Regions from separate parts of the Methylorubrum sp. POS3 genome, predicted to be linked through region 1. Evidence: riboswitches for the same ligand, from Rfam matches in the RefSeq annotation. Region 1 holds a riboswitch; each other region holds the start of a gene.
What was found. Region 1 has a riboswitch for cobalamin ahead of OWC43_RS12660 (TonB-dependent receptor plug domain-containing protein). Riboswitches for the same ligand answer to the same signal wherever they lie in the genome.
Positions count from the first base shown of each region.

Region 2: another riboswitch for cobalamin. It lies ahead of OWC43_RS07250 (CbtB-domain containing protein); the one in region 1 lies ahead of OWC43_RS12660 (TonB-dependent receptor plug domain-containing protein).
Region 3: another riboswitch for cobalamin. It lies ahead of OWC43_RS04370 (hypothetical protein); the one in region 1 lies ahead of OWC43_RS12660 (TonB-dependent receptor plug domain-containing protein).
Region 4: another riboswitch for cobalamin. It lies ahead of OWC43_RS15440 (TonB-dependent receptor); the one in region 1 lies ahead of OWC43_RS12660 (TonB-dependent receptor plug domain-containing protein).

Region 1 is NZ_JAPRBT010000001.1:2,711,395-2,716,367, reverse strand. It holds gene OWC43_RS12680 (hypothetical protein) at 735-983, shown strand; gene OWC43_RS12675 (IS256 family transposase) at 1,072-2,328, opposite strand; partial or broken gene OWC43_RS12670 (adenosylcobinamide amidohydrolase) at 2,640-3,320, shown strand; cobalamin riboswitch at 3,430-3,627, shown strand; gene OWC43_RS12665 (hypothetical protein) at 3,621-3,758, opposite strand; gene OWC43_RS12660 (TonB-dependent receptor plug domain-containing protein) at 3,750-4,973, shown strand, end outside.
Region 2 is NZ_JAPRBT010000001.1:1,524,444-1,529,416, reverse strand. It holds gene cobW (cobalamin biosynthesis protein CobW) at 1-821, opposite strand, end outside; gene OWC43_RS07260 (DUF1636 family protein) at 827-1,231, opposite strand; gene OWC43_RS07255 (CbtA family protein) at 1,224-1,991, opposite strand; gene OWC43_RS07250 (CbtB-domain containing protein) at 2,020-2,196, opposite strand; cobalamin riboswitch at 2,237-2,462, opposite strand; gene cobU (bifunctional adenosylcobinamide kinase/adenosylcobinamide-phosphate guanylyltransferase) at 2,554-3,075, shown strand; gene cobO (cob(I)yrinic acid a,c-diamide adenosyltransferase) at 3,072-3,671, shown strand; gene OWC43_RS07235 (alpha/beta fold hydrolase) at 3,780-4,826, opposite strand; gene OWC43_RS07230 (peptide-binding protein) at 4,919-4,973, opposite strand, start outside.
Region 3 is NZ_JAPRBT010000001.1:918,023-922,995, forward strand. It holds gene OWC43_RS04360 (ABC transporter substrate-binding protein) at 1-22, opposite strand, end outside; gene OWC43_RS04365 (TonB-dependent receptor) at 23-2,194, opposite strand; gene OWC43_RS04370 (hypothetical protein) at 2,194-2,964, opposite strand; cobalamin riboswitch at 3,073-3,277, opposite strand; tRNA gene OWC43_RS04375 (tRNA-Ile) at 4,218-4,293, shown strand; gene OWC43_RS04380 (hypothetical protein) at 4,930-4,973, opposite strand, start outside.
Region 4 is NZ_JAPRBT010000001.1:3,331,117-3,336,089, reverse strand. It holds gene trmFO (methylenetetrahydrofolate--tRNA-(uracil(54)-C(5))-methyltransferase (FADH(2)-oxidizing) TrmFO) at 1-556, shown strand, start outside; gene OWC43_RS15445 (hypothetical protein) at 665-856, opposite strand; gene OWC43_RS15440 (TonB-dependent receptor) at 1,007-3,235, opposite strand; cobalamin riboswitch at 3,262-3,461, opposite strand; gene OWC43_RS15435 (HupE/UreJ family protein) at 3,713-4,258, opposite strand; gene ureG (urease accessory protein UreG) at 4,306-4,923, opposite strand; gene OWC43_RS15425 (urease accessory protein UreF) at 4,931-4,973, opposite strand, start outside.

The sequences.
Region 1 (4,973 bases):
GGATGGAGCTGATGTGTGGGCCATGGCGGCGCGTCCTCGCACGCGGCAGTGCAGCCCGTGCTTGTGTGACCAGAATTGCCAATTTTGTTCGGCGCCGCCCTGGGAAGCGCCTGGCGCGCTCTGTGGTGGGATGCAACAGCCGCGCTTATACCGCAGTCTGCTCGGCCTTTGCAAGCTGAAAAGACGTTATGGATCAAAGTACGACAGAATTGGCAATTCTGTTCGGCGTATTGATGCTTGTGTAGCGCCGGTCAGAGGCTGCGTAAAGATCCATGTGTGCCATCACACGCGATTCGATACTTTCTGAGACTGTCTCTGATCGCTGCGCCGCCGCGCTCGCCGAGCCGCGCGTGATATCCAACGCAGCGCTAAGGCGTTGACGGGCATGCGGTATTCGACGCGAGAAGATATCCAACGCACCTGCCAGTGCAGTCTTCTCCCGTGCGAAGCTGCTTCCTCGCGTTGGATATCACCGCGACACGGATGGTGATGTCCATCGCGGGCCACCGACATCGCACGACGCTCTCGTGGGATGACCGCTCCGGGGCCGCAGCTGAGGTCGGTGTCGATGAGCCTCCGTTGGAGCGGCTGGCGCCGCGATGAGGCGAGAGCCGACCCCTGAAAGCTTCGCCGTCTGCGTCGCCCTCGTCCTGGTCACTTACCTGTTCGTCCTGATGGTCGGTGGCTGGCTCGGCTGATCCCTGTCGTACCCCTGAAACTGCAGATCCCAGGTCATGTCCGAGAGCCGTCGCTCCTCTTCGCACCCTCGCCGGTTCTCGCAGCGGCTGCGTCGCACAGCCGATTTGCTCCTGCCGGGTGAGCGCCTGTCGGACCTCGCTGCCTGGGCCGTGTTGATGCTGCTGGCTGCCTTGCTGCTGCTGTTCGTGGTGCGTGAGATCCGCGACAGCGCGTTCACCGGCTGCCCCGGATACGATGGCGTCACGCACAAGCGAGAGGCTGAAGCGCTCTGTGCGGAGCCCTAATGTAACCGGCACCACTCTGAGAACTTGGGAATATGTGTCCTGCTCGCTGAACGCGGGAGCTATGCGGGGTTTTGGGTGACGGAGGGTGTCAGGCGGCGCGGTGATCTGGGCGCGCGATGACCTCGGTCCCGTCGCGGAAGATGACGCCAGCGACGACCTTGGGCAACTGGTTTTCACCTTTCAGCCGTCGCCAGGTCTTCGCGGCCGCCATGACGAGCTTGAACACCATCAGCTTGGCGGTGATCGGCGAGAGGGCGCCTTTCGTCCGCACGGTTCGGTGGCGCACCGTGGCGAACACGCTCTCAATCGGGTTGGTCGTCCGGAGGTGGTCCCAGTGCTCGGCGGGCATGTCGAAGAACGCCAGCAGCGCCTCCCGGTCCTTGATCAGGCCGTCGGCGGCGCGGGCGTACTTGGCGCCGTACTTCTCGACGAAGTCGGTGATCGCCGTCTCGGTCGGCGCGGCGTGGATCTCGCGCAGGTCCGCCTTCATCGTGCCCTGCACGGATTTCGGCACCCTGTTGAGCACGTTGGCGGTCTTGTGGACCCAGCAGCGCTGATGGCGCGTGCCGGGGAAGACCTCGTCGAGCGCCCGCCAGAAGCCGAGCGCGCCGTCGCCGACCGCGATCTCCGGCGCGATGGACAGCCCGCGCCGCTTCACGTCCACCAGCAGTTCCCGCCAGCTCTGGGCGCTCTCGCGCACACCGACCTGGAAGCCGACCAGTTCCTTCCTGCCCTCGGGCGTCGCCCCGATCAGCACGAGCATGCACTCGGCCTGATCCTCCATCCGAGCCTGCAGGTAGACCCCGTCCGCCCAGACGTAGACGTATCTGCGCGCCGAGAGGTCGCGGCCCTGCCAACGGGCGTACTCGTCCGCCCAGGTCGCCGTGAGCCGCGTCACGACCGCGGGCGAGAGGTTCGGAGCATCCTTGCCGAGCAGCGCGGCCAGCGCCTCCTGGAAGTCGCCGGTGGAGACGCCACGCAGGTACAAGATCGGCAGCAGCGCATCGAGGCTGCGCGTCCGCCGCGCCCACTTCGGCAGGATCGTCGAGGTGAACCGGACCCGGTCCTCGGCGCCCGTCGCGCCGCGATCCCGGACGCGCACCCGTGCCATCGGCACCGGCCCGATCCCGGTTTGGATCTCACGCTCCGGCCCGTGGCCGTGCCGAACCAGCCGGGCACGCCCGTCCGGCAGCCGACGGTCCTGCATCGCCGTCAGGAAGGCTTCCGCCTCCATCTCCACGGCCTGCGCCAGCAGGCGCCGGGCCCCGGCCCGCAGCACTTCGGTCAGGGGATCGTCGATGTCCTCGGGCTGACGAAGCCGCACGATGTTGGTAGGGCTGTCCATAGGCGTATCGCTCTCGATGAGAGGTTCTGGCAGGCTCGACACCCGCCTCGATACGCCACCTTCACACCCGCCGCGTCACCCAATCTCCCGCATAGCTCTGAACGCGGTCGAGCATGCCCCCGTGCCCCCCCAGCAACGGCTTCGAAGCTCATTGGAAGCAGGGCGGGGGCTACTGACCCCAAGCTGACGCTCCGCGCAATGCCATCTAAGGTCCGCTTCAATCTCGATAGTGGACGTGACCTCGGCGCTTGACTGACCCACCGGCCGATGCGCTGACAGGAAGGCTAAGCCGTTCGCTACCCGACTGTCGTATGAAGCTCCCCTTCCACATCACCTGCCAGCAGCCTTACCTCGTCACGGCGTTTCACGAAGCTCAGACTCTGCTGAGCTGGGCGATGATTCGACCCGGCTTCCAAGGTGGTCGCAAGGTTGCCTGGTTGGAGGTGCGTGACGCGGACCTACCGCAAGACCTCGACCCCTTCGCCTTTCTGGAAAAACGGATGGCGGCGGCAGGGCACGGCGACGCAATTGCCCTGATGACGTCGCGCGACGTTCGACGTCATCACCTTGCTCAGGCAGAGGTCGGGACTGTATCGGCGACCTGCCTCACAACGATCGGTCTCGGGAATGCAACGCGCGTCGGCTGCTCGCAGGCATCGACGCCTCCTCTCTTCGGCACGATCAACATACTCGTGCACGTATCCTGCGCCCTTTCGCAGGCGGCATTGATCGAGACGATTTCGATTGTCACGTAGGCGCGAACGGCCGCCGTTCTCGCATTAGATTACCGGCCACACGGAGAGGTCGTGTCGGGTACCGGCACAGACTGCATCGTCGTCGCCGCTCCTCAAGCCGGTGAACCCGCCTGGTTCGCCGGCCTTCATACCCCGATCGGCGAGGCTGTCGGAGCAGCCGTTTTCGCAGCTGTCTCGGAAGGTGGTGCAGCTTGGTGCAAGGAGAGGAATGCGAGCCGTCCTCGCGCTTCTGCGTGATCAACGTACCGCCACGGCGACGCGTAGCGAAAGCGGTGCTGGTGGTGCAGCGTTCCGGCAATAGGCGCCTGATGCCTGCTTCCGCGTGATTGACTGTGCCCGGCTGCGATGGGATGGAGGACGGGACGGTTCCCTTCGGGGATCAAAAGGGAACGCGGTGAAGGCGCAAGCTCGATGCCGCGGCTGCCCCCGCAACTGTAAGCGGCGAGCCTTCCGCCACCATGTCACTGGGCAGCCTCGCCCGGGAAGACGGTGAGAGGGCAGCGACCCGCGAGCCAGGAGACCTGCCGTCAGTCGTGGTCACACGCGAAACGCGTCGGGCGGGGTGTCCTGGCGGGTGTCGAGGGTCCGCCAATCCTGCGAGGAGGCGGTTCCCGAGGCCTCGTTCGCGGTGACGTGCCACAGCCGTTGCCCCGAGGCCTGTCTCCCGTGACCCATCCCCTTCGTTCCGCTCTCCGGAGCGTGCTGGCGCTGTCCTGCGCCGGCCCGGCCCTGCTCGCCACGCCCGCAGCCCATGCCCAGCAGGTCGCCGCGCCCTTCGCAGACGTGCCGCGCGGCGGCGAGGCCGCCGTCTCGCTCGCCGAGATCTCGGTCTCGGCCACCGGCGTGCCGACGCCGGTCACCCAGACGGGGTCCAGCGTCACGGTGCTGACCTCGGACCTTCTCCAGGCCCAGCAGGTCCGCACCGTGCCGGACGCCCTGCAGCAGGTGCCCGGCCTCAACGTGGTTCGCACCGGCGGCGCGGGCGGCCAGACTTCGGTCTTCATCCGCGGCACCAACTCGAACCACGTGAAGGTCCAGATCGACGGCATCGACGTCAACGACCCCTCGACCCCGAACCGCGCCTTCGACTTCAGCCAGCTGCTGACCGAGGATTTGTCCCGCATCGAGGTGCTGCGCGGGCCCCAGAGCGGCCTCTACGGCGCGGATGCCATCGGCGGCGTGATCTCCTTCGTGACGAAGCGCGGCGAGGGACCGGCCAGGGCCACCGCGTTCGTCGAGGGCGGATCCTACGGCACCGCCAATCAGGGCGGCCGCATCTCCGGTTCGGAGGGAATCTTCGACTACTCGGTCAGCGTCCAGCACCTGCGCCAGGCCGCGCTGCCGGTGACACCATTCGAGCTCCTGCCAGTTGGCGTGCCGCTCCGGACCGCCTTCACTGACACCAAGACCGTCTCAACAAAGCTCGGCGCGCAGCTCAGCGACACCTTCCGTCTGAACTACGTGCTGCGCTTCTCCGACAGCGCCTATCTCGACCAGGCGGACGGCGGCTTCCCCTACCGGCCGTTGCCGTACCGGAACCTCAACGACCAGCAGCAGCTCCTCATGCGCGGCGAGGCCGAGTGGACGCCGGTGCCGGGCTTCCACAACGTGTTCGGGGCCAACTACGCCAGCTTCGACCGCCTCTTCGCCGGGCCCCTCGATCCGCTCTCGGTGCCGACGCCGACCACGTATTTCGGCGAGCGCACCCGCTTCGACTACCGCGGCGACGTGCAACTCGCGCCAGGCAACCTCCTGCTGTTCGGGGCGCAACGCGAGGACGAGCGCATCGAGACGACCGGCCTGAACCGCGCGAACGGCAACACCGGCGGCTTCGCCGAACTCCAGTCTGCCATCACCGACCGCGCCTTCCTCGTGGCCAACATCCGCCAC
Region 2 (4,973 bases), 1.2 Mb from region 1:
TCGACGCGGGCGGCGAGGTCTTCGGGGCTACCCGCGACGCCGATGGGGAGCGCCACCGATTCGAAGTCGTCGTGGTCGTGGTCCTCGCCCTCGCCGTGATGGGAGGGGCGGGCGTCGAGGTCGTCTTCGGCCGCCGCACTGATCCCGAGCAGCACCCGCGGATCGAGGCGGCCGTGCTCGGTGGCGACGATCTCGACGGCGCGGGGCAGATGCGCCTCGATCTCGGCGCGGACCTTGTCGCGGGCCGCCTCGTCCAGAAGATCGGACTTGTTGAGCACCACGAGGTCGGCGCAGAGGATCTGGTCCTCGAACACCTCCTCCAGCGGATTGTCGTGATCCACCGCCTGATCGGCGGCACGCTGGTTGGCCAGGGCGTCCGGATCCTCGGCGAACAGGCCGGAGGCGACCGCCGGGCCGTCCACCACGGCGACGACGCCGTCCACCGTCACACGCGAGCGGATCGCCGGCCACTGGAAGGCCTGGACCAGGGGCTTGGGCAGGGCGAGGCCGGAGGTCTCGATCAGGATGTGCTCCGGCGGCTCCGGCCGGTCGAGGAGCTTCGTGAGGGCCGGAACGAAATCGTCGGCCACGGTGCAGCAGATGCAGCCATTGGGCAGTTCCACCACCGAATCCTCGGTGCAGCCCTCGACGCCGCAGGAGGCCAGGAACGAGCCGTCGAAGCCGAGATCGCCGAACTCGTTGACGATGACGGCGAGCCGCCGGCCGCGGGCCTGCTCGATCGTGTGGCGCACCAGCGTGGTCTTCCCGGCTCCCAGGAAGCCGGTGACGATGGTGCAGGGAATTTTTTCGAGGATGGCCATGAGGGTCAGGATTCCGCTCGTGTCGGGGTCAGCGGCGGGATGCGGGCGACGACGCCCTTGCGAAACGCCTCCGGTCGCTCGCGCCAGGGCACGAGGCCGTCCGGAGTCTCTTGATAGCGGCGCAGGCCCGCCAGGATGGTGCGGGCGGAATCCTGCGGATTCTCCAGCGCGTCGAAATCGCCGTAGACATAGGTCCAGCGACCGGCCGACGCGACCGCGACCGAGCAGGGCCGCTTGCAGACCGAGAGGCACTCGACGCCCTCGATGGCCAAACCCGGCACCGGCTCGCGGGCGGCCTCGGCGATCACGGCGGCCAGCAGCCGCGCGCCGGCCCGCGGCTCGGCGGGATCGCCCGCCGCCCGACAGGTGGTGCAGACGGAGAGAACGGTCTCGCGCGGGTCCTCAGGCATGCGCGCGGTCACTCGCCTCGCGCCCGAACAGGCCCCAGGCCCAGCCATAGGCGAGGCCGATCAGCGCCCAGAAGACGAAGCCGATGGCGAGGGAGCGCGCCGCGAACTGCGCCGCGCTGGCCGGCGGCACCTGCGAACTGACCGTGTCGATCGATTGCGGCGCGCCGGCGAGATGCGGGGCGACGATCAGGACGAGGCCGCCGAGGATCGTGATCGGCACCCGCCGGACCGCGATGAGGTAGAGGCCGATCCCCGTCGCCGCGACCGTCATGATCCACCAGCTCTGCCGCAGCACGAGGGGCGCGGCCCCCATCCCCGGCAGTTCCGGCGGCAGCCCGACCGCGGGGGCGAGCGCCACCGCGAGGAAACCGGCGATCCCGACGGCCAGCCCACTGCGCGGGGTCGGCTCGCGGCCGAGCGCCAGCATCACCGCCGCGAGGAGCAGCGCGTAGCCGACGCCGCCGATCAGCGTCGCAAGGCCGGTGAAGGCCATGCGCTGAAGGCCGGGCTCGGGCTGCCACGCGTCGGGCTTCTCCGCTCCGCCCTGGGCCGGATCCTGCGACGGACCATGAGCATGGGCGTGCACGATCAGCGCGGCGGGCGCGATGGCGGGGGACGGCGCCTGGGCATGGGAATGGCCGCCCTCGAAGGTCTCGGCCTGAAGGATCAGGGGCGAGGTGAGCGCCAGCTGCAGGCCCGTCGTGACGACGGACGCGAGGAAGCCGGCAACGAGCGCTGCCGACACCAACCGGAGAATCATGGAACCGCTTTCGCGCGTCGGAAAGCGATCAGTGGCAGGGGAAGTTCTGGGCGTGGCGGAAATCGTGCGCCGCATTGTGCAGCACCGCCGCCGGGGCGAAGCCCGCCACGAAGACGAGACCGAGGCCGAGGAAGGCAGCGACGAGCAGGGTGCGGGCGCTCTCGCCGGTGCGGAGGGCGGAGGTCTGAAGGGTCGCGGTCGTCATGGGTCACGGGCTCCGGCCGCCCCACCGGCGGCATTCGAGAAAAGTCTTTTCGCGGGACGGCAGGTCTCCTGGCTCACGGCTGCCGAGCGCCTCAGGAAGCTCCCGAGAGATGCTCGATCGCGCCTGCCGCCTTCCCAGGTCGCCCCGGTGGCTCTCGGCAGGAACTCGCCGCTCACAGTTGCGGGGGCAGCTGCGGTTTCGGGATCGTCCCTCACCGCATTCCCTTTTCACCCCGTTGCCGGGGCACCGTCCTTTTCATCGTTCTAACGCGGGTGAGGGTGCCTTGCAAAGCGCCATTGCGTGATCGACCGCGCCCGGTGCAAAGCGGCGCGCATGGATACTCGCCCTCCCGACCGGATGACGCTGGTGCTCGGCGGCGCCCGCTCGGGAAAGAGCGCTCACGCCGAGCGGCTGATCGAAGCCTGTCCCGCCCCCTGGCTCTACCTCGCCACCGCCCAGGCCTGGGACGACGAGATGCGGGCGCGCATCGCCGAGCACCGGGCGCGGCGTCCCTCCGGCTGGCAGACCCTCGACGTGCCGACCGCCCTCCCCGAGGCGATCAGGGCCGCGACCGGGCCGACGCTGGTCGATTGCCTGACGCTCTGGCTCACCAACCTCCTGCTCGCCGAGGCCGACCTCGAGGCCGCGACCGAGGCCCTGGCCCGCGCCTGCGCCGCCGCGCCGGGCCCCCTGGTGCTGGTCGGCAACGAGGTCGGCCTCGGCATCGTGCCGGACAACGCCCTCGCCCGCCGGTTTCGCGACGCGGCCGGGCGCCTGCATCAGCGGCTCGCCGCGCAAGCCGACCGCGTGGTCCTCACCGTCGCCGGCCTGCCGCTGACGGTGAAGCCTTCCCCCGACCCGACAGGACACCGCTCATGAGCGACGACGACCGCCACCGCGAGAAGATGGCCAAGCGCAAGGCGGTGCAGGACGCCGAGGTCGCCTCGAAGAAGATCGAGAAGGGCCTGCTCGTCGTCCATACCGGCCCCGGCAAGGGCAAGACGACGGCGGCCCTCGGCCTGGTGCTGCGCATGCTCGGGCGCGGCCACCGGGTCGGCGTGGTGCAGTTCATCAAGGGCGCCTGGGACACCGGCGAGGCGCATGCCCTGCAACGCTTCGGCGACCAGATCGCTTGGCACGCCCTCGGCGAAGGCTTCACCTGGGAGACCCAGGACAAGGCCCGCGACATCGCCGCCTGCCGCAACGCCTGGGAGACGGCCCGCACCCTCATGGCGGACGAGAGCATCCGCCTGCTCGTCCTCGACGAGCTGAACATCGCGCTGCGCTACGATTATCTCGACCTCGACGCCGTCGTCGCCGATCTGCGGGCGCGCCGGCCGGATCTCCACGTCGTCGTCACGGGCCGCAACGCCAAGCCGGCCCTCATCGAGGCCGCCGATCTCGTCACCGAGATGGGCAGCGTGAAGCACCATTTCGCCGCGGGGGTGAAGGCGCAGGAGGGAATCGAGTTCTGAGATGGCCGCGTAGGTCGGCCCCTCGCCGCGCGAAGGTCCGGCATCCGAGGCGCGTGGCCCCGGCGCGAGGCCGTCTTGCATCTTTGCGGACCGCCCCGACGTTCTGCGTCACGGCCCTGCATCGTGCTCCGGCATCGGTTCGCCTGCCCAAACACCGGACCTCAAACCCTCCGAAGCATACCGGAACAAGGATGCCTTCAGATCCTGGCCGTCGCGATGCAGGGCGTGATCCGCTCCGGGAACGATCCCGACGGTCACGTTCCGGCGCCCGGCAATCCGCAGGGCCTCCCTCAGGTGCCAGGCGGATTCGACCGGCACGCTCCGATCCTGCTCTCCGAACAGGACGAGCGTGGGCGCCTGAAGCCGCAGGTAGGCGGGCAGCGGATCGGCGTCGAGCATCGAAGACCAGTAGGCATGGGCGTGGCCGAGGCGGCGACGGGAGACGGCATGAGGGTCCGATGCGACCTCGCTGAAGAGCGCCTCGACATCGATCGGAAGCCGGTCTCGCGAGGCGAGAATTTGCAGGCTCCGGCGCAGGGGTAGGCCGCCCGAGCCGACTACGATGACCCGATCCACGATGGCCGGGCCGGCCTCCGCCGCTAAGGCGACCGCGACGCTCCCGCCTTCCGACACGCCGAACAGCGTGACCGGGCCGCTCCCGCCGTCGCCGCCGCGCCTCAGCCAGTCGAGGGCCGCACGCTGACGCGCCAGGATCGCGGGCAGGATGTCCGCGGCGTGGAACGCGTCGCTGCAAGCGAAGCCGAGGTCACCCTCGGCGATCCCCGGCTTTTCGACGGCGAAGACGCGGTGAGGCGCCCGGATCGGTGCGAGATAGGGGCGCAGGAACCGTCCGAGGCTGGTGCAGCCCGAGCCCGACACGAACAGCATCCGCTTCGGCCGGATCGGCGCCGCACCGTCGCCGATGGCGGCCGAATAGAGGACGAGGTCGGTTCCGTCAGGGGCGTCGATCCGCAAACGCTCGGGTGGATCGCGGGCGCTGTCGAAGGCGTATCGGATCGGCGTCGCGATGGAGCAGGCCGACAGCGTCGTGACGACGGCAACGAAGACCGGGAACGCTGCGCGGCATCGTTCGGCTCGCCCCCCTGCAACGTGCGGCGTTCGTCCGGTCCGGTGCAGCGGGAGGGCCGCCGGCACGCAGCGCCGCGCCTTCGCGAGGCGGGGCCGAAAAACCGGCGGCTTTGCGAAGATCGAAGCGATCTTCCGCAGGAGGGCGGAACCGGCCGGCATCAAAACCTGGCCCCCTCGGCCGTGACCTTCACGGAAGCGCCGGCACGGTCGAGC
Region 3 (4,973 bases), 1.8 Mb from region 1:
GCCCGAGGATCGCGGCGCGCATTCAGAAGCGGGCCTGCAGGCCGATCTGCACGTCCCGGCCCGGCGCCGAGGTGCCGCCGCTGCCATTGTAGAAGCGCAGGTCGGCCAGGGTCGGCTGCTGCCCGGCAATGGCGATGAAGAGCGGGTGGTAATTCACATCGAAGAGATTGCGGACCTGCGCGAACAGCTTCACCCCTGGCATCAGATCGACCTCGCCGCGGAGGTTCACGAGGACAAACGGATCCTTGCGCCAGATGTATTCGCGGTACGGCTCGGCCGCCGGCACGCGCAGGTTCTCCTCGGTGTTGTACCAGACCGGACCGTTGAGCACGCCCTGCACCTGGATCGTCCATGGATAGGGAATGTCGACTTGGCCGAAGCGGGTGCCGAGGGCGAGCTGATACTGGTAGACGCGCTCGACCCGATGCGTGTTGGCCGTCGCTACCTTCAGTGTGCCCTCGTCCTTCATGTCAAAATTGTAATTGCCGTTGACCGAAGCGCGCCAACGCCAAGTGCCGGCCTCCCAGCCGAACATCCGCACCATGTCCGTGTCATACTGGACCTCGATGCCGCGGATCACGACGTCACCGGAATTGTTGACGTAGTCGGAGGTGTTGCTGTTGGCGCCCCGGGAACGGGTGATGATCCGGTCCGAGATGATGTTCTGGAACAGGGCGACGTCGACGCGTGAGACCGCGTTCGTCAGCGTCGTCCCGATCTCGATCTGCTCGCTCGTTTCGGGGCGAATGTTCGGGTTGCCGAAAATGCGGCCGCCCCCGAGGGTGTTGTAATCGGCGGCGATTTCCGTCGCGGTCGGAGCCCGGAAGCCCGAGGACGCCCCGATGCGGAAGGCGGCCCAATCGGACGCCTTGAAGGTCGCGCCGGCCGAATAGGTGGTCGCCTCGTAGGGACGCGAGCCGGTGATCTGGCCGGTCAGATACGGCGTCGTGTCGAAGCTCGTGGTGCCGTAGGTCTGGCGCACGCCCGCGCGCAAGGTCACCCGGTCGTCGAACAGGCGCTGGGTGTCCTCGACATAGAGGCCGTGAAACTGATCGGTCTGATTGTTGTCCTGCGGCGAGACCTGGGCGAGCGTGTTGCCCGGAACGCCCTGGCGGAAGCGATCGGAACGCAGGCGGCTCGTTTCCCAATCCCAGCCGAGCAGCAGATCGTTGCCGGCGAACAGGCTGGCGCGTGGCTGGAGACGCGTGCCGAGGATGTCGAGGTTGCGCGTGTTGAAATCCGCGCGGGTTACCCGCACCGGCTGCCCCGAACTGCCCCGCTGGACCGGCGAAGCCCATTTGAACCGATCTTCGTCGGTGACGCTGTAGAACTGGGCGAACAGGCTCGCGCGCCCGTCATCGGTCCGGCCGGTATAGCTCGCATCGAACGAGCCGTTGATGCGGTTGTCCCGGCTGTAGAGATTGCCGCCGGAACCGCGGAAGCCGGCATCGTAGATGCCATCCGTCCTGAGCGAGAAGTCGAGCCGCTGATTCGGATCAATCTGGAAACCGAGCGCCCCGGTGATGCCCATCCGGTTCCATTGGGTGTTGGCCATGCGGTCGCCCGAGCCCGCGACGTAATCGTCGCGTCGTCCCCCCGAGATCCCGAGATAATAGTCAAACGGTCCGACGACCCCGCCGGTCTGGGCGCGCCCCTGCGCCAAGCCCCAGACGCCGCCGATGCCCTCGACCAGAGTGCCCGGCGCGCTCCGCCCCGTCTTGAGAATGATGTTGATGACGCCGCCGATGTTCTGGCTGCCATAGATCACCGAGGAGGGCCCGCGCACGATCTCGATGCGCTCGACATCGGCGACCGAGAGCTTGGACAGATTCGCGGTGCCGGCGCGGCGCCCGTTCATCAGCACCAGAACTTGGCTGCGGAAATCCTTGCCCTGCCCATCGGTGGCGCCGCCGCGAATGTTGATCGAGGTCTGGCCCGGCGTCCATTCCGAGAAGAAGCCGACGGCGTTCTCGGCCAGAAGATCGGTGACCGACCGCGCCGTCGAATTCTCGATCACCGTGCGATCAATGATTTGAACGGTGCCGGCGATCTCGGAGCGCGGCTCCGGGCGCCCGGTGGCGGTGACCACGAGTTCGTCGAGGCTGATCGCGGGATTCTCCTGGGCATAGGCCGATGACAGCAGCACGCAGCCGCTGGTCAGCGCGAGCGCGAGGAGACGAAGACGGCACGACATTACGAAGCTTTCCTCCAGACGAGCAGGGCAGAGGTGCGGGGAACGGAGAGGCGATGCCCGCCGGGCACGGGTTCGGCCTGGGCGGCGAGATGCGCGCGGAGATCGCCGCGGCGGACATCGCCCGGTGCCCAGCCGAGACGATCGGCGAGGAAGGCGGCGGTCCGCTCCAGGTCGGGAACGACGGCGCTGAAGGTCCAATGCGCTTGCGCGACGATGGCCGGCTGATCCTGCGCCGTCAGGCTGCGACGAACCAGATCGACGCCCGGCGTCTCGTCCTCTCCGTGCCAAGCGCGGGGAAGGCAGCCCGCGAGACACAGGCCGCGCGGACCGTGCTGGGCCGGAACCACCCAGACGATGCTGCCGCGTGACCAGACGCGGCACTGACGGAGAAAGGCTTGGGCCTCCGTGAGGGGGGCCGCGATATTGGCGGCCAGCACCGTGTCGGCGCATCCCGGTGGCAGATCGGCCTGCTGCCAGCCGAGCGGCAAAACGTACGGCGACGGGATGAGGGCATGCAGGCGCCGTTGCATCCCCGCCGCCGGCTCGATTGCGGTCCAGGTGCCATGCGGATCGCGCACGGCCCGACCGAGTTGCCCACCCCCGGCCCCGATATCGAGCAGGTCGCCGATCTGCGGCACTGCCGCGCGCACAAGCGGAGCGACGCGACCGACGTAATCGGAGGTGTCGATGCCCGCCGCGTAGAGTTCGAGGGGATCGACCGCCCTCGTCTCCGGCGGTGCAACGCCGGACAATCCGGCATCATCGCCCATCAGTTTCATCGGTCCTTCCCCAAACCTTGTCGGGGGACCAATGGGCGCAGGACGGCATCGCTCTGCCGCGACGCGCGTTCATGCGGCCCGTTGGGACACCCCGCCCACGAGACTTCGTATGGTCAGGGCAGGTCTCCTGGCCCACGGGTCACAGCCAACCGTCTGGCCTTCCCGGTGATCGTCCACCAGTGACGCAGATCGACGGATGGCTCGCCGCTCACAGTTGCGGGGGCAGCTTCGGTGCAGGCGCCTCACCGAATTCCCTCTTAGCTCTCCAGACATGCCGGCGAGAACCTTTACCGTGCTCAGGAGCCAGACGGTGCGAGGCTTGTCAACTGTTGAGGACCTGCTTCTGAAAAATTACTAAAGCTTCTGACTTTAGTAAGCGCCGAACTTATATTGAATTTATTATGGTGTTTCGTCGGATTATGTTGGAATATCTCGCATTTGATCGATCGACGTTTGGCGGATCGCGGTCAGGATCCGCGCAGCCCTATAAATATGGTCAAGAAACAACGCTGCTAAGCCTGCAGTTGAGGCTCCCTCCAGAGATCGAGGGCTCGCTTGAAATCTGGTGATTGCTCATAGGGACATGTAACAATATAACGTTTCATAAATGTCAAGCGCGATAGGGGTGTGGTCACATTTTCGTTTTTATGTGCACGACACGCAGTGACGCTGCAAAAATCTGGGCAAATCGCGGGATTGCAGGACAGCTAATTGAAGTACGTGCTCGACGAAGGCAATGCTTAAAAACAAAGAGCCGATGTGCATTTTGTTGCTCTATAGAAATGAGGTAACAAATATGAAATCAAAACTATGCCGCTTTTTGGGGCTAGAGGGTGGTATATAACGACTTGGGGCCTGTCGGTGGCGGTGTTCTGTGCTGAATAGCTCGCGCACTGTCCTTATTGCCCAGCGCAAATTCGATATATGCGCAGGCAGCCAAGGCCGCGACCGCAGCCAGACCGGCCAGGGAGTGATATCCGATGGCCAGGCGAACGTACGCCGACTCCACCAAGGCCCTCCACATGGTCGTCGGTCACGGCTTTCGCCTCGAAGACGATGGCAGACGATAGGGACAGGCCCGGAGTTCAGGCATCCAACGTCGAACAGGCGAGGGGAGGGCGCGTCGCCCCTTGCCTCAGACCCGTCCCGCCGCTACTCGTGACAAAGGTATCTGTCGCCGCTTCTCTAGCCCAATCCTTGGCCGATGATTGGCGCACGCGAAAGGTGCCGACAGATATGACAATGGGCCTGTAGCTCAATGGTTAGAGCCGACCGCTCATAACGGTCTGGTTGCAGGTTCGAGTCCTGCCGGGCCCACCATATTTCTCGAGATGGGCTTCAACAAGAAGCGCTTGAGCAATCTCAGCCTAATCAACCGTGCACCCACGATTGCAGCAAGAGCTACATATCTAGCTGAGATTTCGATCATACAATCGCCAGTGGTTAAGCGGAATCAATAAGGTGGCGATTGGGTGGTATTGAATATCGGTGAAGAGGCGGATTTCGAGAAATTTTGCTTTAGCTCGATAACTTGGTGCAGCCTGTCAGATCCGATATCCAATACAATGATTTTGACAGTACAGTACGGCGGTGGATAGGGGAAATACCAGCATCCGTTTCGGTTTCCGGCTGCTGGCACCGCGCTTTTCATTCTTCATCGAATCTGTGGTCTAATGCCGCCCAATCATTGCGGCCGCCCCCGGACGCGCTCTTGCCGAGAGACTGCGCGTCCTCGCTGACGCTGAAGCGGTATGGTCCATCCATCCCGGCGCGCGATGATGGCTCCGCTCCGACCGCCGCACAGCAGCGGCGAGAGGGTGCCATGGACGGCTTCCTCATACCCAATCCGGTCGATCCCTTCGGAATGGCGGATTTGAGTTTCGCTCGGTTGCCGCGCTGGCTCGCCTCGCCGCTCCAACCGAGCGGAAGCCCTATCAGATGTCGCGTACCGGCGCTTCAGGGTGATCGCGGAGGCGCTGACGCGCCACCACCCGTCCGCG
Region 4 (4,973 bases), 620 kb from region 1:
GACGAAGCTGCGCCATGCCGAGCAGGTGCGCATCTTCCGCACGATCCCGGGGCTGGAGAACGCCGAGTTCGCCCGCCTCGGCGGCCTGCACCGCAACACCTACCTCGATTCCCCGCGCCTCCTCGACGCGACCCTGCGGCTGCGTGCCCGGCCCGGCCTGCGCTTCGCCGGTCAGATCACCGGCTGCGAGGGGTATGTCGAGAGCGCCGCCGTCGGGCTGATGGCGGGCCGCTACGCCCTCGCCGAGACGCGGGGGGAGAGCCTCGCCCCCCTGCCCCCGACCACCGCGCTCGGCGCGCTGATCGCCCATATCACCGGCGGCCACATCGAGGCGGGAATCGAGGCGGAGGCCAACGCGCCGCGCTCGTTCCAGCCGATGAACGTGAATTTCGGCCTGTTCCCGCCGCTGGATCGCATGCCGCGCAACGAGACGGGCCGGCGCCTGCGCGGTCCCGAGAAGGCGGCGCTGAAGAAGCGGGCGCTCACCGACCGGGCGCGGGCGGACCTCGCCGTCTGGCTCGGGGGCGACGAGACGCCCCTCCGGGCGGCGGAATAGGCGCCGCAGAGTCCGAGAGCCGGTCCCCACCTTTCGGGCCGATGCACTCGGCTGTTGTGCCGCATCGGCCTTTTCCGAAAGCCGGTCCCCACCTTTCGGGCCGAGGCTCTAGCCGGGCTTGTCCGCGTCGCCGGGCGTCTCGGGCTTCGGGTCCTTCGACGGGTCGGGATTGTCCTCCGGCCGCATCGTCGCCCCCGACGTGCCCTTGCCGGGATCGCCCGTCTGCTCGTCGATATTGCCGAGCGCCCCGCCCTCCTGCGTCTTGCTGTCCTTCGTGCCTGGCTTCTCCGGCTTCCTCACGGCGGCCTCCTGTGACGAGGTCCGGGCATATAGTTCTTAAATGATGGACAGCTAGTCGGTTTCGGAGGGTAAATAGAATTATCATTCTATTTCTGCGAAGCGCGCACCGTCGGTCAGCGGGGTCGATCCGAGGATGCGCCGAACCTCGCGTCAGAACCGGCCCGCGAGCGTCAGCCGAACGGCGGTCGGCTCGACCGGGTGGAAGTGGCGATCGGCCCGCGCCTCGCCCTGAGGGACGACCCGCGACTCGTAGTAGTAGGTGATCTGGTCGGCCTTCGCGTTCGTCAGGTTGAGGACGTCGAGGGAGAGGCTGACGCCGTTCTCGAAGGCGTAGCCGATCCGGCCGTTGAGCAGGGCGGTCGCCCGCGAGCGCACCGAATTGTCTTCGATGAGGGGGCGCGGACCGAAATAGCGGAAGCGCAGGGATCCGAACCAGCCGGCCCCGTCGCCGAAGGCGATGCCGGCCGAGGCGATGGTGGTCGGCGCGTCGGGAACGCGTCCGCCCGCCGGATCGCGATCGGCGAAGCGGGCATTCGTCACCGTCAGGTCGCCCTCCAGCTGGAGCCAGGGCGTGAGGGCGTAGCGGTTGGTCCATTCGAGGCCGAAGCGGCGGGTCGAGCGGCTCGGCTCGGTGGTGCCGGCATCGCCGACGAAGAGGTTCTCCGAGGCGAAGTCGAGGCGGAACAGCGCCAGGGCGGTCTCCAGGCCCCTGATGGAGCGGTTGCGCAGGCCGATCTCGTAGCCGGTCGAGGGAACGAGGAAGGGGGAGCGCGCCACGTCGAAGAGCGGGCTCGACGGATCCACGGTCGCGGTGACGCCGCGCACGTCGTTCGAGTGGAAGCCGCCGCCGTAATTCAGGTAGAGTTCGGTCTCGGCCCAGGGCCCGAGCACGAGGCCGAGCTTCGGCGTCACGATGGCGTCGCGGGCTTGGCCGGAATTGGCGGGCAGTTCGGAGCGGACATCGGCCCAGTAGCCGTCGGCGCGGAAGCCGACGCTGGTGCGCAGCCAATCCGTCCAGCGCACCCGGTTCTCGGCGTAGAAGGCCGCGCTCGTCTCCAGCACGCGGTCGTCGCGCACGCTCGAGCGGAACTGCCGGTTCACGGTGTTGAACAGGCCGACCCGCATCGCGTCGGTGCGGGTCTGGACGCCGATCTCGTTCTCCATCGGCCGTCCGAACAGGTCCCCGGAGAAGACGTGGCTGGCCTCGGCCCCGCCCAGCACCCGGTCGTCGAGTTGGCGGAACTGGTCGCCGTTGACGGGATCGTTGAGGAAGTAGGTGAAGTTGTTCCAGAGATTCATCCGGTAGCGGATGAGATAGGCATTGGCCCGGCTGAGCCCGGCCTCGCCCGTGTGGCTCCAGCGGCCCGAGAGGGAGAAGCGGCCGGTATCGCCGCCGTCGGACGGGTCGAGGGTGCCGAAGCGGCCGATGATTCCCTCGGCGACCGCACGCTCCGGGATCTGGTTGGTGGCGTTCCACTTCGCCCAATAGGCCATGCCGGTGACGGCGAGGCCGTCGAGCGCCGTGCCCTGGCTGTAGCGGACGACGCCGTTGAGCTTCTTCAGGCGATCCGGCACGTCCCAGGGGCCGTCATAGGTCTGCGCCTCACCCGCCACGAGCAGCGTGCCCGCGCCGAGGGGGGCGGAGGCGATGGTGAGCGCGCGCTTGTAGCCGAACGATCCGATCGAGGTCAGCGCCACGTTCTTCGCGACCGCGTCGAGGTAATCGATCCGCACCGAGCCGGCGGAGGCGAAGTCGCCGTCGCGCACGAAGTAGGGGCCCTTGTGGAACTCCACCGCGCCGACGAGTTCGGGGATCAGGAAGTTGAGGTCGGCATAGCCCTGGCCGTGGGCATGGGTGCGCATGTTGACCGGCATGCCGTCGACGAAGAGCGCGATGTCGGTGCCGTGGTCGAGGTTGAACCCGCGCAGGAAGAACTGGTTGGCCTTCCCCTCCCCCGAATGCTGGGTGACGATCAGCCCCGGCACCGCTTCCAGCACCTCGCCGGGACGGGTGACGGGCCTCGCATTGATCTGCGCACCGGAGACGATCCCGCCGCTCGCCGATGCCACCGGCTGAAGTGCGCCGCCGATGCCGGTCACACCGCCGACAGCGCCGGCGCTGGCCGAGAAGGCGGCGGGTGGCCGCGGAGCTTCGCCCCCGACGGAGAGTTCCTCCAGGGTGACCGACTCCTGGGCCGTGGCGGGAAGCGGGGGAGCGGCGAGCGCGGCGGCGAGCGCCGCCAGACGGAGGACCGTCGAGGGATGAGCAGGGGACACGGGCGAAACAGCCTCGGGCAACGGCAGTGGCACGTCACCGCGAACGAGGCCGCGGACTTGCCCGACCCTAAAGCAGGATCGGTGCCGTCCCCGGCAACCCATCGGTGCACCCCGCCCGACACGCCTCGCGTGTGACCACGACTGACGGCAGGTCTCCTGGCTCGCGGGTCGCTGCCCTCTCACCGTCTTCCCGGATGAGGCCCATCCAGTGACATGGTGGCGGAAGGCTCGCCGCTCACAGTTGCGGGGGCAGCCACGGCCTCGGGCCGAAGGCCCTCACCGCGTTCCCTTTTGATCCCCGAGGGGAACCGTCGCCACCACGGTTAGCACGGCGGCCGCCTCCGCCGTCAACGCGCGGTCCGGGGGCGAAGGGCGAATCAATACGCCCGTGCCCGAACGGCGACACCCGGCCGACCCGAGATGGCGGCCCGATCGCGGCCCCACGCGGCGACCGGATCCGGGACGGTTCGGTCGGCCCATGCGCCGCAGCGGCTGTCCCCGGAAGCCGGGTCCCCCGTTCGGGCCGATGCGCCCGCCGCCCCTTGGCTCGCCGCAGGGCGGCGGCGCGTCGTCCGGTCGTCACGCACCCTGGCGCAGGGCACCACCGGATCGCGGCAGCCACCGCGTCAGCATGAGGCCGGCAACGAGGCCCGCCGCGTGGAGGCCGACGGTCGCGGCGAGGAAGCCGAGCCCGTAGGAGAGGCCCGAGGCGGTCTCGGGCATCTCGGCCCCGTGCGCCGCGCCGTGGAACACCGCGAAGGCACCGACGAGGCCGGCCAGAGCGGCCAGTGGGATCAGGCGGGCGCAGGCCGCCATCACGGCGAAGGCGGCAACCGATGCGAGGATGGCCGGCTCGACGAAGGGCAGATCCAGGCCGGCCATGGCGAGGGCTGCGCCGATCGTCATCATGCCGAGGAAGGAAGCCGGCAGCAGCCAGAGCGCCCGCCCGCCGACGAGGCCGGCGATGATCCCCACCGCGACCATCGCGAGGATGTGGTCGGTGCCGTGGATCGGGTGGGCGAAGCCTGCGGCCAAGCCCGCCGCCTCGCCGTGGCCCGGATGGGCGAGGGCCGCGCCGGGCACCAGCAGGAGCGCCGTCGCGAGCGCCATCGAACGAGAGATCATACGGGTCCTCCGGAAATGCATCGTGGACAGCGTCACGATGTCAGACGTCATTGGGCGAGCCCCCCTGCTTCGATGACGAAGCGGGCGATGGCGTCGGCCCCGTGCCCCTCGCGCAGGGACGAGAACACGTAGGGCCGCTCTCCCCGCATGCGGCGGGTATCGGACTCCATCACGGCAAGATCCGCGCCGACCAGGGGGGCGAGATCGGTCTTGTTGACGACGAGGAGGTCCGAGCGGGTGATGCCGGGCCCGCCCTTGCGCGGGATCTTCTCGCCGCCCGCCACGTCGATGACGTAGAGGGTGATGTCGGCGAGTTCCGGCGAGAAGGTCGCGGCGAGATTGTCGCCGCCGGACTCGATCAGCACCACGTCGAGGGCGGGGAAGCGGCGGCGCATCTCGGCCACCGCCGCGAGGTTGATCGAGGCATCCTCGCGGATCGCCGTGTGGGGGCATCCCCCCGTCTCGACGCCCATGATCCGCTCCTCGGGCAGGGCCCCGGCCACGGTCAGGAGGCGGGCATCCTCCTTGGTGTAGATGTCGTTGGTGATGGCGCAGATGTCGTAGGTGTCGCGCAGCCGCTTGCACAATTGCTCCATCAGCGCCGTCTTGCCGGAGCCGACGGGGCCGCCGATGCCGACGCGGAGCGGACCGTTCACAGATGCCATGGCGTCCTCATGATCGGAAGATCCTCGAATACTGGGTCTCGTGCCGGAAC